DNA from 2 places in the Exiguobacterium sp. S22-S28 genome. Region 1 is predicted to be linked to the other one. Evidence: riboswitches for the same ligand, from Rfam matches in the RefSeq annotation. Region 1 holds a riboswitch; the other holds the start of a gene.

Region 1 (3,140 bases):
TATACGCGACCGATATTTTAAAGAACGTCGACCAACTATTCGTTAAAAGATAAATGGCCGGCAGAGAGTAAAAGATACCAATACCGATCATTAACTCGAAGTTCCAAAACGTCATGCGGACGTAACGCCGGACGATGCCGATCGTTCCGATGAACAATCCGATGACGACCGTCGAGACGATGACTCCTTCCAACTGATCGGCAGGCGTTAACAAAAAGCGGGTTCCGATGATCATCAGACCGGTGATGATAGCACTCGGCAATCCACCGAACATCATGGCGATAGCAACCGGAATAATCCGTAAGTCGATGCGGGCGACATCGATTTGAATGCTGTTGAACATGAGAAGGACTGAAATGAGTCCGGCTATGCCACCTAAAATCAAGCGAGTCTTCAAATGTGTTTTAGGGGTGATCCTTGGCTGATTCCGAAAAGGTAGGAATAAGAGAGTGATCGTTGTAAACAATAGACAAAAGTTAATGATGAAATTATTCATGATGGACAACAAATCCTCCCAGCTCCTCTTAGCAACGTTTCTAATATACGCTATGTAATCATATGCACTATGTAATCTACTCCTCTTAATAACGGCAAGAAATGGAAAAATGTTTAGCCTGTCGAAAAAGCAATAAAAAAAGGCGAAATTCACAGTCAAGTGAACTTTGCCAAAAAATAAATCCATTATTTTTTAAAAAGCTTTTTTTAGGAAGAAACTGTCTCTTCATCCATGGTTAAAAGAATCTTATCGAACACATGAACCATGATGTTCAGCTCTTCTTCCGTCAATGTACCGAATCGTTCTTGCAGATACTTCCGGCGAACGATTTCGAGTTCGCGGAAAGCGGTCTCGCCTTGATCCGTCAACGCTAAAACAATCGATCGTCGATCGTCTGTTGAACGGGTCCGGGTAACGAATCCTGCTTTGTATAAGCGATCGGTCAAAGCCGTCACCTGACTTGTCGCAAGCTCAAACTGTTCTGCGAGTAGAGTCGGACGCTGGGGGCCATTTTCGGACAGACTGCGTAAAATGAAAAACTCACTTCTTGTCGCGGTTCCTTCAAATAATCGGTTCAGTTCACGACGCAATGTCCGGAGAATGACACGCATTTGTTCCTCTAATCGGTAGGTCAGTTGATCACGTTCTTGTGGCATTCAAGCAACATCCTTTCTTTCAGTTAACTTCTATTGTTTAGTGTACTAAAAAATACGGAATTTTACTATGTATAGGGGCTATTTCAAAAAAAGAATTGACAATTTAAAGACGTTTTGTGTAACATGACGAGGTAATCAAGAAATTATAATCAATTTAATTAGTTCTCACTCAACCAGTGGGATGGAGGTTGCAGTTCTTATGAGTACAGTCACGGATGTCGTCAAGCGGCAGATGAGGTGATTGAAAAGGAAGAATTGCCGAAATCAGTCATCGCTTTGAAGATGATCGATTGGGATTAGATCGAACAGGTCTAATACTGTCACAAGTCGGGTATGACTTGTGGGGAGCTATCTTTCACGACGGTAGAATGGGGCGCATCCTTTTTACTATGTTGCGTTCTCATCTTCCTTCTGGAAGGTGAGGGCGCTTTTTGTTTTTTCAAAAAGTGTCCTCTCAAAAAATTTAAGAAGAGAGAAGCGAATGAGATGAATACTTTACAACCCAAAAGAAAACTGGATTCAACAGAAGAAGGATTAAAACGCGGCTTACAAGCCCGTCATATGTCAATGATTGCGATTGGTGGCGCCATCGGAACCGGTTTGTTTATTGCATCCGGTGCATCCGTTGCAGCTGCCGGTCCGGGCGGTGCCTTATTATCCTATGCCGTCGTCGGACTGATGGTGTACTTTTTAATGACGAGTCTTGGTGAGATGGCAGCCTATATGCCGGTCGCCGGTTCATTCTCGACGTACGGTGCGAAATTCGTTGATCCATCGTTTGGTTTTGCCTTAGGTTGGAACTACTGGTACAACTGGGCTGTCACGATTGCCGTCGAGCTTGTTGCAGCACAAATCGTCATGACGTACTGGTTCCCGGACGTACCTGGTTTCTATTTCAGTGCTATTTTCTTGTTGTTGATGATTGGTTTAAATTTCTTCTCCGTTAAAGGTTTCGGAGAAGCAGAATATTGGTTTGCGATGATCAAAGTCGTTACCGTCATCATTTTCTTGATTGTCGGTGTTGCAATGATTTTTGGTGTCTTCACATCGGAAGCACCGGTCGGCTTTAAAAACTTTGCGTTAGGTGATGCACCGTTCGTCGGTGGTATTCCGGCTGTGATCGGAATTATCCTCGTCGCCGGCTTCAGCTTCCAAGGAACCGAACTCGTCGGAATCGCGGCGGGAGAATCGGAAGATCCGAAAAAGAACGTTCCGAAAGCCGTCAAACAAGTTTTCTGGCGGATCCTGTTGTTTTACGTCTTCGCGATTTTTGTCATCGGGATGTTGATTCCGTATACGAGTCCGAACTTAGTGTCGAATGATATTACGGATGTAGCCGTCAGCCCGTTTACACTTGTCTTTGAAAAAGCCGGACTCGCGTTCTCAGCAGCATTAATGAACGCTGTCATCTTGACGTCCGTCTTATCAGCCGGAAACTCGGGGATGTATGCCTCGACACGGATGCTGTACACACTGGCACGTCAAGGCGACGCACCAAAAATGTTTGCCAAAGTCTCAAAAAACGGTGTACCACGTAATGCCTTGCTCGCAACCGGAGCCATCGGCGCACTCTGTTTCCTGACATCGATGTTCGGTGGTCAAGTGTATCTGTGGCTGTTGAATGCATCCGGTATGACCGGTTTCATTGCGTGGCTCGGTATCGCGATCAGCCATTACCGGTTCCGCAAAGGGTTCCTTGCGCAAGGCCATTCGTTGAGCGACTTGCCGTACGTTGCGCCAGCTTTCCCGTTTGGACCGCTCTTTGCCTTCGGACTTTGTTTCCTTGTCATCGTTGGTCAAAACTATGCTGCGTTCCTAGCGGATCAAATTGATTGGGTCGGAATCGCTGCAACGTATGTCGGTATTCCGTTGTTCCTTGCCTTCTGGTTAGGTCATAAATTTAAAAACCGGACATCGGTTGTTCCTTATTCAGAAATGGAGTTCCCGGAACATCCGCGTCCATAATCAACGGTCATCCTTTTTAAAGG
Region 2 (3,140 bases), on a different contig from region 1:
TGTATGACGAGAAACTCGCGACTTACACAAAAGAAGATGCCTTTGATCACGAAGCAGCGAAAGGATTCATCAAACTGCATGGTCTTGCGATTGCGACACATGCCAGCGTCCATCGTCAGGAAGGCGTGAAAAAATGACGAAACTATGGGGCGGACGGTTTACGGAAAGTGCTTCCGCTCAAGCGGAGGCCTTCGGCGCATCGATCTCATTTGATCAAAAATTGGCGGCTGTCGATTTACAAGGCAGCCTGGCCCATGCACAGATGTTGTACGAACAAGGGATTCTCGAGGAAACGGAATGGCAACAAATCGAAGCCGGACTTAATCATTTACAAACGACGATTGACCAGCATGTCTATTCACTTGCTGATGAGGATATCCATATGAACCTCGAGCGGTTATTGACGGAACAGATTGGTCCTGTCGCCGGTAAGCTGCATACAGCGCGCAGTCGAAACGATCAGGTCGCAACTGATCTTCATCTCTGGATGGAGCAGCATGTTTTAGAACTCCTGTCGAGTCTTCGCAATCTGCAATCCGTCATCACGGAACAAGCGGAGCAACATGTAGAGACGGTCATGCCCGGCTATACCCATCTGCAACGTGCCCAACCGATCTCGCTCGCGCATCACTTGCTGGCTTACTTTTGGATGTTTGAGCGTGATGCCGAGCGACTGACGGATAACTTGAAGCGGGTCCGGATGTCACCACTTGGTGCCGGTGCACTCGCCGGAACGACTTTCCCGATCAATCGGTTCAAGTCAGCCGAGTTGCTTGGGTTTGCACACGTCTATCCCAACAGTTTGGACGCCGTCTCGGACCGGGACTTCGTCATTGAATACCTTGGGATCGCGTCGACGGTCATGATGCACCTGTCACGGTTCTGTGAAGAAATCATCATCTGGGCGTCGCAAGAATTTTCGTTCATTGAGCTGTCCGATGCGTTTTCGACGGGATCAAGCATGATGCCGCAGAAAAAGAATCCGGACTTCGCGGAATTGATTCGCGGAAAGACAGGACGGGTATATGGAAACTTGATGGGGTTCTTGACGACGATGAAAGCATTACCACTCGCTTACAATAAAGATATGCAAGAAGATAAGGAAGGCGTCTTTGATACGGCTGATACGGTTTTACAGTCGGTTCAGATTTTTACCGGGATGCTCGAATCCGCTACGTTTAAGACAGAAGCGCTCAAGAAGGCGACAATGCAAGACTTCTCGAATGCAACGGAACTGGCCGATTACCTTGTCACAAAAGGCATTCCTTTCCGGGAAGCGCATGAAATCGTCGGCAAAGCCGTCCTGCATTGTGTCCAAATCGGCTGTTTCTTGAAGGATTTGACACTTGAGACGTATCAGACATTCCATCCGGTCATTACGGAAGATGTCTATCCATTGCTCGATCCGGTTCAAGCCGTCGCACGACGGGGCAGTTACGGCGGGACAGGTTTTAACGCTGTTCGCGAACAACTGACCCAAGCGAAGCAGATCCTTCAAAAATCATAAAAAATCAAAAAAGTTTGGCAAATCACTGGATTTAACAAAAAATGTTTGCTATAACTGTAACTAACAACCGACAGATAGAGGCGCGGATGACATCAGTAGCAACACTTACAAAGGCAAGCATGCCAAGTGATGTGAAAGGGGAAATCCGCCGAAGTGAACAAGAAAATGCTTTTTCTTGGTTGCTGGTACAACGGTTAAGATCCGTTGTACTGCCGAAACCCACGTTTCGGAGCGCTATCTTACGTAAAAGAACGAGTGACACTGTCATCGTTTGTCCGATCGTGATAACGACGGGCCGTAGGAACGCTCCTACCGGCCCGTCGTTTTTTTCTGTTTCGGGACAAAAGGAGATAGGATTGTGACAACTGTACTTAAATTTGGTGGTAGTTCGGTTGCGACTGTCGAACAGATTCAGTCTATTGCGAATTATTTGAAGAATCGGACGGATCAAGGCGAAAAATTAGTCGTCGTCGTGTCGGCGATGGGGAAAATGACAGACTCCTTGATTGCGCAAGCTCAAGCAATCACGGATCGACCGGAACGGCGCGAACTCGATCGTCTGCTTGCAATCGGTGAAGAACAGACGATTTCGTTGCTCAGCATCGCCTTGAACTCACTCGGGACAAAGGCCTTGTCTCAGACGGGCGCACAAGCAGGCATCAGTACGATGGGACTCCACACGAAAAGTAAAATCAAACAAATTGACGGTGAATTACTCCGGAAAAAACTGGAGACCTACGATGTCATCATCGTCGCTGGTTTCCAAGGGGTCAATGAACTGGGGGATGTTACGACACTGGGGCGCGGCGGATCGGATACGACAGCCGTCGCACTGGCAGCCGTTCTCGATAAACGGTGTGAAATCTATACGGACGTTGACGGCGTTTATACGGCTGATCCACGGATTCATGCAGCAGCACAGCCGATTCCGCACATTTCATACGATGAGATGATGGAAATGAGTGCTCTCGGATCAAAAGTCATGGAGATGCGGAGTGTCGAGTTAGGTAAAAAATACGGTGTACACATCTTTGTTGGGAAAACACTTGAATCGGAAAGAGGGACTTGGATCATGGAGGCAACGGAAACGATGGAACAAAAAGCGGTCACAAGTGTCAGTGTGACAAAAAACGTCATGACGGTATCGATCAAACACGTACCACAGACAAACTCAGCGGTCGCAGATATCTTTGAATTGTTATCAGGACGTCACGTCAACATCGATATGATCAGTCAGACGACGTTTGACAGTGACATTTTCCTCTCGTTCTCTTGTCCGCTCGACGAAGAAGAGTTTTTGGAAGAAGCCCTGCAGGATATCATCAATCGTTTCCCGACCGTCAAAGTCGACCGTCATAACCAACATGCCAAGTTATCGGTCGTTGGAATCGGAATGCGTGACGCAACAGGCGTCGCTTCGAAATTATTTGCGACATTCCGGGCGGAAAACATCACGTTTTATCAAGTCACGACGTCAGAAATCAGCATCTCGTATACGATTGCGCAAGGCGACATCGAACGGACCGTCGCAGCAATCGCCAATGCGTTTGACCTGTAAGGAGGAAACCATATGTATCATGTAGCAGTCATTGGAGCAACAGGCGCCGTTGGACAAAAAATGTTGCAAGTCTTG

What was found. Region 1 has a riboswitch for lysine ahead of ACHA8N_RS04555 (amino acid permease). Riboswitches for the same ligand answer to the same signal wherever they lie in the genome.
Region 2: it holds a riboswitch for lysine, as region 1 does, so the genes downstream of both, ACHA8N_RS05000 (aspartate kinase) here and ACHA8N_RS04555 (amino acid permease) in region 1, are expected to answer to the same signal.

Annotation. Positions count from the first base shown of each region.
Region 1 is NZ_JBHFFC010000014.1:265,080-268,219, reverse strand. It holds gene ACHA8N_RS04565 (diguanylate cyclase) at 1-496, opposite strand, end outside; gene ACHA8N_RS04560 (MarR family winged helix-turn-helix transcriptional regulator) at 703-1,152, opposite strand; lysine riboswitch at 1,327-1,511, shown strand; gene ACHA8N_RS04555 (amino acid permease) at 1,639-3,117, shown strand.
Region 2 is NZ_JBHFFC010000018.1:43,413-46,552, forward strand. It holds gene ACHA8N_RS04990 (argininosuccinate synthase) at 1-137, shown strand, start outside; gene argH (argininosuccinate lyase) at 134-1,507, shown strand; lysine riboswitch at 1,575-1,752, shown strand; gene ACHA8N_RS05000 (aspartate kinase) at 1,866-3,065, shown strand; gene ACHA8N_RS05005 (aspartate-semialdehyde dehydrogenase) at 3,078-3,140, shown strand, end outside.